Tahibacter amnicola: one gene and its partner. The protein of the gene in region 2 interacts with the protein of the main gene of each other region in a pairwise test. Links are inferred from orthologs where the notes say so. Each region holds a gene or a part of one and is shown on either strand. Other genes may lie near its edges.

Region 1 (4,414 bases), 2.9 Mb from region 2 along the record:
GACGGCATGGGCGGACACGAACACGGTGAAGTGGCCAGCGCCATCGCGCGCGACACGCTCGTCGACGAAGTACGCAAGGGAACGCCGATCGGTCGCGCCATCCAGCTGGCCGACGAAGAGATCATCCGCCATTCCAGTCGCAAGGCCGAAGCCCTGCCGATGGGTACCACGGTCGCGGCAGTGCGCCTGCACGGCGATGACTTCGACATGGCCTGGGTGGGCGACAGCCGCGTATACGTGTGGAACGGCGCCCTCAAGCAACTGTCGCAGGATCACTCCTACGTACAGGAGCTGATCGAGCAGGGCGCGATCACGGCCGAGCAGGCACGCACGCACCCGCACCGGAACGTTGTGACCCAGGCATTGGGCGTCACCGACCCCCAGAGCCTGCGCGTGGAGACCATCAAGGGCACGCTCAAGCCCGGCATGCAGATCCTCCTGTGCAGCGACGGCCTTACGGAAGAAGTGGAAGATGCGCAGATCGCCAGCGTGCTGGCTCGCGCAGACCTGTCCGCCCAGGAATGCGTGGACCACCTCATCCTCGCCGCTCTTGACGGGGGCGGCTCGGACAACGTCACGGTCGTACTGATCCGTCGGCGCTGAGCGCGATTGCCACACCCCTGATCAACGCGGCCCCGGGCCGCGTTTTTTCATGGCGGCAGCGATGAGTGCCTATGGCGCCGCGGCGCGCAATGCGCGCAAGGCCGACTGCAGCTTGCTCATGGCGTAGGTGTTCTCGTCCTTGACCGTGGCGTAGACCGCATCCAGGCGCGCCCGCAGCGTCTCGGCCTGGGCCTTGTCGATGGCGCCGGAACTCTCGAAGGCCACCACGACAGACTGGGCGGCCATGGCGGCCTGCTCGGCGGCCTCGTAGTCGCGGTACTCGCCGTTGCCCGCGTCGGCCTCGATGTCAGCCAGGATCGCCTTCAGGCTGGCCGCGTCGAAGGGATGCGCAGCAACCTTCGGCAGCAGCTCCGCCAGACTGGCCTGCAGTCGCCGCGCGGCGGCCAGTGTGGCTTCGCGGCTCTCGGTCGTGGCGCGATGCAACGCGCGCGTGTGCTCCAGCAAGGTCTTTTCGGCGCCCTTGTCCACGGCGGCCAGCACGTGCCGGAACATGACCAGGTTCGCATCATTGAGTCGCACTACGCCAGGACCGAGGCCGGTGCCCTGGCGCGGCCCCCAACTCCGGTCGGACATGCGCTTGTGACAGGCATGGCAATCAAACAGCACCAGCTCCGGGAAGATGCCATTCCAGCCTGACCTGGCATCGACCAGCTGATCCAGCAGGTTGCGCGCGGCCACGCCCTGCCCCACGGCCCAGTCACGCACGCCATTCCATGCGCCTTTGCGCGCAATCCAGTCTTCATCAATGGTGTAGTGCGGTCGCCCCAGCCAGGTGAACGTATCCAGCTCGAAGGACAGACGCGGGTGCCCCGCGCCCATGATGCGGTGGGTGATCATCCGATCCCGCGTTCCCATGTGGCAGGACAGGCACAACTCGGCCCGGCGCACCGGATCCTCGGTGGCATAAAGCCCTTTTGCCACATTGTCGGCACGCTTTACTTTTTTGTCGGCATGCGCGTTGAGCCACAGTTCGGCACCGCCGTGGCAGGCCTCACAGCCGACGCCGTCGGCGATCTGGAAACGTTCGCCCCGTTTTTCCGCTGCGACGTTGTCCGCGTGGCAATCCAGGCAGATCTTGGCCTCGGTCGCGGCACCAATGCCCAGCTTGCGCGCGATCTCGCGCGAGGCGGGCTGTTCGAGGATCGCATAGGCCTTAGCGTGCGGGTCGGTTTCCTGCCAGATGGCAAATTCGTTCTGGGCGACGCGCGAATCGCGGAACACCTGCGAGGCGCCATGGCAGACGCTGTTGGAGCAGCTGGCGACACCCAGGTGGCGATGCGCGCCGATCGCATCGACGGCCGAACCGGCCGCAATGGTGGAGGAAAGCAGGAGCACGGGTACTGCAACGATCCACGTACGCAGACTCATCGCCGATCTCCCCAATCAGGCGAGCGCCATCGCGGCTGCTAGGCGTGCGGGACCCATTATGCTGAGCGGCCGGCGGGCGCGCCAGCACAGAAACGGGCGCGCGAACAATGGGGCGAAGCGGCCCGGCCGGTCCTACGCGACGACCGCTTCCGGCACCGGTGGCGCATCCAGCCGGCGCCACACGGCATTGCCCTTGCTGGCCTTGTCGATCGCCGCCACGCGCGCGTCGTGCGCCGCCTGCTCGGTCGCATCGGCCAGGCGCACCCGCACCGCCGGACGCGCGTGGCGCGCAAAGGCGGTGACAGCGGAGGTGGTGTCCGTCGCGGCCGCTTCGGTGACGAAATCCAGCGCGCCCTGCCCGGCCGTCATCGCCAGGTAGACGTCGGCCAGAATCTCCGCATCGAGCAGTGCGCCGTGCAACTGGCGGTGACTGTTGTCGATATCCAGACGCTTGCACAGGGCGTCGAGGCTGTTGCGCTGACCCGGATACTGTTCCCGCGCGAGGAGCAGCGTATCGAGCACGGTGCAGTAGTCGGTGATCCGCCCGTATTGCGGCCCCAACCGCGCCAGCTCGGCATCCAGGAAGCCGACGTCGAAGGCCGCGTTGTGGATGATCAGCTCGGCGCCACGGATGTAGGCCAGGAACTCGTCCACGATCTCGGCAAAGCGGGGTTTGTCCGCCAGGAATTCGATCGAAATGCCATGGACCGCCTGCGCGCCCGCGTCGATATCGCGATCGGGATGGATGTAGCGATGGAAATGGCTGCCGCTGACCCGTCGCGAGAGCAGCTCCACGCAACCGACTTCGATCAGACGGTGTCCGCGGGCCGCATCAAGGCCGGTAGTTTCAGTATCAAGAATGACCTGGCGCATCAGGAGCTCGCTGTCTGCTTTTCGGCCGCGCGGCGGGCCGCCGCATCGACTCGTTCATTGTCGGGGTGGCCGGAGTGGCCACGGGTCCAGAACCATTCGACTTCGTGACGCGCGACCGCGGCTGCCAGGCGCTGCCAGAGGTCCTGGTTCTTGACCGGCTTGTTGTCGGAGGTGCGCCATCCGTTCGCACGCCAGCGCGGCAGCCATTGCTGCATGCCTTGCTTGACGTACTGGGAATCGGTGGTGATGCGCACGTGGCACGGCCTCTTGAGCGCCTCCAGCGCACCGATTGCGCCCATCAGCTCCATCCGGTTGTTGGTCGTCTCGCGCTCGCAGCCGGAAATAACTTTTTCCACAGTTCCATAGCGCAACAACGCAGCCCAGCCGCCGGGCCCGGGATTTCCCAGGCAAGCACCGTCCGTAAATACATCCACCCGCTGGACCTCGCTCACGCGCAGGCCCGCTGGGTGCCCGAGGCCAGGCGCGGACGCACCGCAGGCTCCCGGAGCGAAATCCGCCCCGGCTCCAGCCGCGGCCCGAAGGTGCGCTTGCGCGCCAGCAACAGCCAGCTGGGCCGCAGCGGCGACAGCACGGACTGCCAGCGCGGACGTCGCGCCGATGGCGCGGCCATGGCCGGGCGATGCAGGAGCGGCCCGATGCGCCGCGAGGCGTAGGCGTCGACCCCCACGTCTGCCAGCGCGTCGCGCCAGCCGCCCGAGGAACACAGGGTGAGCGGCGAGTAGCGGCGATTCTGCAGCATCAGCCACGGACGCCAGGCGCTGAGCGGGCGAAAGCCAAGGATCATCACGATACCGCCCGGTTCGAGCACGCGTGCCAGCTCTTCGCGCAGGGCATCCGGGTCTGCGACGACCTCGGCGGCATGCTGCACGAGGACCAGGCGAAAACTGTCGTCGGCGAACGGCAGCGCGGTGGCCTGGCAGGTCGCATCGCCGCCCAGGCGATCGGGCGAAGCGACAAACAGGCGCGTGACCCCGCCGAGCATGGGAATCGTCAGCGCCTGCGGCGCGGACGGGCAGCTGCGCAGGAACAGGCCTTGCCGGCCGAAGACAGCGCCCAGTTCAGGTGCGATGGCCGCCAGCTCGTGTTCGAGCAAGCGCCGCAGCGGTTCCGTATCAAACAATGTAGGCGGGCTTTCGGGCATGGGCGCTAGTCATGGCAACGCAGGGGATTGCAGCGATGCACGGTTCTTCGGACACAACGAAACGGCAGCAGTCGGAGCCGTGGGCGCCGGATGGTGATGCGCCCGCTCGGCAAACGGCGCAGGCCTGCCCCGGTTCATTCAGTCATCCCTAAGTGTGCGCCAATTGACAGGGACTTGTCGCGACCTCGCTGCCTGAAAAGGTTAAGTGGACTTAACGAGCCAGCGAGGGCGGCCGGCTATAGTCGCGCCCCGTTCCATCGTGCGTGCGTGCCGTGCTGCGCCTCATCTCCATCCCCGCTTTCGACGACAACTATTTCTGGCTCGCCACCGACGCGGCCGGCAATGCGCTGGCGATCGATCCGGGTGCGGACGAGCCGGTGACGGCCG
Region 2 (5,515 bases):
GTTCGAAAAACGGAGATGTGTATGAAAAATGTTTTCCAGAAGCAACTCCCGGCCGCTCTGGCTGTGCTGGTGCTGGCGTCGGGATCGGCTCTGGCGCAGCCGGAAAAAGCGGTGGATTCCGCTGCGGCAGAGGTGTTGATCGTGGACGCGGGTGCGGCGGGCGCCCTGTCTGAAAAGAATCTCATCGCGTTTGCCCGTGCTCTGGTGGACAACCGGATCACCGCCGAACAGGCCAGCGCGTTCGGTGCGAAGCTGACGGCAGAGCAGCACGAGTTAGTGATTGCCGCCATGCAGGCGATCGCGGAAGAAGGTGTGGAAGATACGTCTGCCGCAGCGAATGCCAGCAAGAAGATCGGCAATACGATTCTCGCCTGTGATCCGCACGCTGCGCCGTTCTGCTGGCGTCAGACGGTAGAGGAAGACAATCGGCGTGATCGGCCCCTGACTAACGCGGTGGCGTGGCTCACGCACCCGACGATCTGCGACGATGGCGATGCCAGCGACATCGACTACATCTTCGTGTTCCGCATCAACTCGAACAATCCGGACGCGTTGCGCTGGACGGTTGTCGATAATGCCCGCGTCGCCTATGTGTTGAGCTTCAGGGGCATCAACGGCGGCTTCAATACCTACGCCAATAACAATATGGAAGCGCGCTTCTGCGTCGGTGATACGACCGTTTCCTGGGCGGGTGGGCCGGATGCGATTCTCCGCGCGCTGCGGATGTACGCGCGCTGACAGGTGAGAATACTGCGGTTGTTGTAGCAGGCTGCCGGCATGGGCTCATGCCGGCAGCGGACTATTCCTTGCTGCTGTTGCCGGGAACGACGGCGCGCGCGAGCTGCAGGTCGACATTCACCACGCCGTCGAGCTTTGTCAGGGCACGCGTGAGGTCGGGACCCGCACGGACGCGCCACTCGCTGCCCAGTTCCAGCTCGGCCTTGGCGTAGCGGTTGGCATAGCCCAGGCGAACAGGGGTCTGGCCGCCACGGTAGCTCAGCAAGGTGTTGCGCAGCGTGTCGGCAAATGCCGGGCCGACACCGTTCAATTGCAGACGGACATGCCGCGCGAAACGCTCGCAGGCCTGTTCCAGGGTCAGCACGCTGCGTGCGCGCACCTGATGCGCGTTGGAGAAGTCGTCGAAGGACAGTCCGCCCTCGACGACGAGAATCGCGTCCCGCGTCAGCAGCGGGCTGAACTCGACGAAGGCCTCGCGGAAGAAGCTGACCTCGATGCGGCCGCTCCAGTCCTCGAGCTGGACGAAGGCCATGGTATCGCCACGCTTGCGCAGCCCCACGACCTGACCGGCAACAGTCCAGGGCGTATCCGGTCCCCGGCGGAACCGGTTGTTCTCGTCGTCGTCTTTTTTCTTGAACTTGGGCGGCTGGTACTTTTGTTCGATCTCGCCCAGCGGGCAGGTGGCCAGCTGGAGCAGCTGTGATTTCCACGAATCCGTGGGATGGCCCGACAGGTAGTGCCCGAGTGTCTCGCGCTCGCCGGACAGGCGCTGCTCCAGCGGCCACTCGTCCACCACCGGCAAGTCGAGCACCGGTGCGGCCGGGCTGGAGGCGCCGAACATGTCGTTCTGGCCGGCGATGCGGTCGCGCAGGTGCTGTTCGGCCGCCTTCACTACTTCGGGCAGCTGTGCCATCAGCGAGGCACGATTCGGTGCGAGCGCATCGAGTGCGCCGGCGTTGATCAGCGCTTCGAGCACGCGTTTGTTGAGCTTCTGCAGGTCGACACGCTGGCAGAAGTCGAGCAGGTCGCGGTAGTTTCCGCCGCGCTCGCGTTCGGCGACGATGTTCTCGCAGGCCCCCTGGCCGACGCCCTTGATGGCGCCCAGGCCATAACGGATGGCGCCATTGTCCAGCGCCTCGAACATGTACGCGGACGCATTCACATCGGGCGGCAGCACGCGCAGGTTCATGGCGCGTGTTTCGTCGAGGAAGTTCACCACCTTGTCGGTGTTGTCCATGTCCGAGGACAGCACCGCGGCCATGAATTCGGCCGGGAAATGCGCCTTGAGCCAGGCGGTCTGGTAGGAAACCAGGGCGTAGGCGGCCGAGTGCGATTTGTTGAAACCGTACTCGGCGAATTTTTCCATCAGGTCGAAGATGGAGGTCGCCAGCTGCGCATCGACGCCGTTCTCGGCAGAGCCGGCTTCGAACTTGACGCGCTCCTTGGCCATCTCCTCGGGCTTCTTCTTGCCCATGGCGCGACGCAGGAGATCGGCGCCGCCGAGCGTATAGCCGGCGAGCACCTGGGCGATCTGCATCACCTGTTCCTGGTACACGATGACGCCGTAGGTCGGCTTGAGCACCGGTTCGAGCTTGGGATGCGGGTAGGTGACTTCGGCACGCCCGTGTTTGCGGTTGATGAAGTCGTCCACCATGCCCGACTGCAGCGGGCCGGGGCGGAACAGCGCCACGAGCGCGATGATGTCTTCGAATGTGTCCGGCTGGAGCTTCTTGATCAGCTCCTTCATGCCGCGCGATTCGAGCTGGAACACGGCGGTGGTGGCGCAGGACTTCAGCAGCTTGTAACTGTCGGCATCATCGATCGGGATGGCCGTGATGTCGACGGGTTCCAGGCCGGAGCGGGCGCGGCGGGCATTGATGGCCTTCACCGCCCAGTCGATGATGGTGAGCGTGCGCAGGCCCAGGAAGTCGAACTTCACCAGGCCCACCGATTCGACGTCGTCCTTGTCGAACTGGGTGACGACGCCGGTGCCCCCGGCTTCACAGTAGAGCGGCGCGAAGTCCGTCAGCTGCGACGGCGCGATCACGACGCCGCCGGCGTGCTTGCCGGCATTTCGCGTGAGGTCTTCCAGTTCGCAGGCGAGGTCGAGCAGTGCCTTGACCTCTTCCTCTTCCTGGTAACGCTGGATCAGTTCGGACGAGCTCAGCGAGCTGTCTTTCCTGGACTTGTCCGAGCGGCCCAGGGCATCGTCGAGCGTGATGCCCAGGGTCATCGGGATGAGCTTGGCGATACCGTCGACGAACCCGTAGGGGTGTCCCAGCACGCGGCCGCAGTCACGCACCGCGGCCTTCGCCGCCATGGTGCCGTAGGTGATGATCTGGCTGACGTGGTCGCGACCGTAGGCGCGGGCGACGTAGTCAATGACCTCGTCGCGACGGTCCATGCAGAAGTCGACGTCGAAGTCGGGCATGGAGACGCGTTCGGGATTGAGGAATCGCTCGAACAGCAGGTCGTAGGGCAGTGGATCCAGGTCCGTGATGCCCAGGCAGTAGGCGACCAGCGAACCGGCGCCGGATCCGCGCCCTGGTCCTACGGGAATGCCATTCTGCTTGGCCCAGTTGATGAAGTCGGCGACGATCAGGAAGTAGCCCGGGAAGCCCATCTTGACGATGACGTCGACTTCCACCTCCAGACGCTCGGCGTACTCCTCGGTGGTGCGGCCGGCGGCCGGGCCGTGCTTGGCCAGTCGTGCAGCCAGACCCTGGCGCGCCTGTTCGCGGATGAAGGTGTCGAGCGTGTGCTCGGGCGGCACCGGGAACGCCGGCAGGTAGTAGGTGCCGAAGGATAGTTCCAGATTGCAGCGTTTTGCGATTTCTACACTGTTCTGCAGCGCCTCGGGAATATCGGCGAACAGCGCCGCCATTTCATCGGGCGACTTGAGGTACTGCTCGGGCGTATAGTCGCGCGGCCGCTTGGGATCGGCCAGCACGCGGCCCTGGTGGATGCACACGCGCGCTTCGTGGGCGTTGAAATCCTGCTTTTCGAGAAAGCGCACGTCATTGGTGGCCACGACCGGGCAATCCACGAGGGCCGCGACATGCAGTGCGCCCTCGTTGAACGCCGCCTCGCTGGCGTGGCCGACGCGCGAGATCTCCAGGTACAGGCGGTCGTTGAAATGGGCCAGCCAGAAGCCGCAGCGTTCTGCGGCCGCTTCCGGCTTACCGGCGAGAATCAGGTGAGCCAGGTCGCTTTCACGCCCCAGGAGGGCGATCAGGCCTTCCGTCTGTCCGCTGAACCAGGCCGGGTCGATCTGGGCGAAATCGCCGTGCTGGCCTTCCACATAGGCCCGCGACACCAGGCGCGACAGGTTGAGGTACCCCGTGCGGTTCTGGCACAGCAGGGTCAGGCGTGTCGGCTTGTTGCGGTCGGCCGGATTGGCGACCCACACGTCGGCACCGGCGATCGGCTTGACGCCGGCCTTTTCACATTCCTTGTAGAACTTGACCAGAGCGAAGAGGTTGGCCTGGTCGGTCAGGGCGAGCGCAGGCAGGTCCGCTTTCGCGCAGGCGGAAACCAGCGACGAGATGCGGATCGTGGAATCCACCAGCGAATACTCGCTGTGGACATGCAGATGGACAAATCGTGCGGTCATGGGGTGTACGGCTCGGTGGCGCAGGGTAGTGCGGCAGCGCGACGCGGGCAAGGCTTGACGCCGTCAAAGGCACGATGCGTCGCGCAGGCTTTGCGGTTGCGGGCCCGCCGCCCTACGGAAAACCCTGCACAAGGCCGCAAGCTTTGGTGTTTCGGGGCCCCCTTGAATCAAGGGGAGTGGGCGGTCAAACGCGGGCAAAGCCAATGTTCGGCGGGCGGTATGTTGACGTCGGCAGGAGTTCAATCCGGCGGCGTGCCCGAATCTTCGTTAGAACAGGCTCGGCTGCAGAGTCGCCTGCACGGGGGCAAAACTGCGCCGGTGCGCAAGACATGGGCCAAGACGTCGCAGGGCATCCAGGTGCTCGGGCGTGCCGTAGCCCTTGTGACTGGAGAAGCCATAGCCGGGGTGGCGTTCGTCCAGCGCGACCATGAGCCGGTCGCGCGTCACTTTTGCCAGGATCGAAGCCGCGCTGATGGCCGGTTCCAGCGCGTCACCGCCGACCACGGCGCGTGCGTCGCAGCGCAGGTTCTTCGGCAGGTGGTTTCCATCGATCAATGCTAGCGCCGGTTCGATCGCCAGCTGCACGAGAGCCTGCGCCATTCCGTGCATCGTGGCATGGAAGATGTTGAGGCGGTCGATGGCCTCGACGTCGACCTCGACGATGCTGTACGCCAGCGCGCGTTCGCGGATCAGTGGCTCCAATGCCTCCCGGCGGGCTTCGGTGAGCTGCTTGGAATCGGCCAGTCCGTCGATCGGCTTTTTCGGGTCGAGAATGACGGCGGCGACCAGGACAGGGCCCGCCAGCGGCCCGCGACCGGCCTCGTCGACACCGGCGACATGGAGACGGGAGCGCGCGGCCTTGGTCATCGTCATTCCCTCAGGGCGCCGATCGTGCCAAAGACATAGTCGTGATACGACTCAAGCAATGCCGGCTCCTTGCAGTCGAAATAGCGGCCTTCGCAGCGGTCACGCAGCAAGGCGCTGGCCTCGTAGAAGTCGTCCTTGCGCAAGTCGGCCACATCCAGCAGCAATGAGCCGAGATAGATGATGTCCAGCACGGGGAAGTCGATCTTCCGGCGCAGCGGGAAGTTCGACTTCAGCATGTAATAGGTGACCTTGGTGGGGTCTTTCACGCCCTTGGGCACTTTCTTTTCCAGCGCATTG

Evidence for each region. The genes of interacting proteins can lie anywhere in the genome.
Region 1: the proteins of dnaE (region 2) and dnaQ interact in binary tests that used the Escherichia coli proteins (3 or more experiments, as listed by UniProt). The link is inferred for Tahibacter amnicola from one-to-one orthologs.

The regions. Positions count from the first base shown.
Region 1 is NZ_CP104694.1:1,970,543-1,974,956, reverse strand. What follows is about bases 996-3,994. They hold dnaQ (DNA polymerase III subunit epsilon), read right to left. Parts: upstream 2,866-3,994; coding sequence 2,125-2,865; downstream 996-2,124. Other genes in these bases: N4264_RS08285 (class I SAM-dependent methyltransferase), read right to left, coding at 3,314-3,994; rnhA (ribonuclease HI), read right to left, coding at 2,865-3,323; N4264_RS08300 (cytochrome c family protein), read right to left, coding at 996-1,992. Also shown: N4264_RS08305 (PP2C family protein-serine/threonine phosphatase), read left to right, coding at 1-603; more of N4264_RS08300, read right to left, coding at 673-995; more of N4264_RS08285, read right to left, coding at 3,995-4,027; gloB (hydroxyacylglutathione hydrolase), read left to right, coding at 4,291-4,414. UniProt on the Escherichia coli protein: DNA polymerase III is a complex, multichain enzyme responsible for most of the replicative synthesis in bacteria. The epsilon subunit contain the editing function and is a proofreading 3'-5' exonuclease.
Region 2 is NZ_CP104694.1:4,826,338-4,831,852, reverse strand. What follows is about bases 600-4,699. They hold dnaE (DNA polymerase III subunit alpha), read right to left. Parts: upstream 4,352-4,699; coding sequence 800-4,351; downstream 600-799. Other genes in these bases: rnhB (ribonuclease HII), read right to left, coding at 4,619-4,699; N4264_RS18910 (hypothetical protein), read left to right, coding at 600-738. Outside these bases: more of N4264_RS18910, read left to right, coding at 1-599; more of rnhB, read right to left, coding at 4,700-5,224; N4264_RS18895 (LTA synthase family protein), read right to left, coding at 5,221-5,515. UniProt on the Escherichia coli protein: DNA polymerase III is a complex, multichain enzyme responsible for most of the replicative synthesis in bacteria. This DNA polymerase also exhibits 3' to 5' exonuclease activity. The alpha chain is the DNA polymerase catalytic subunit.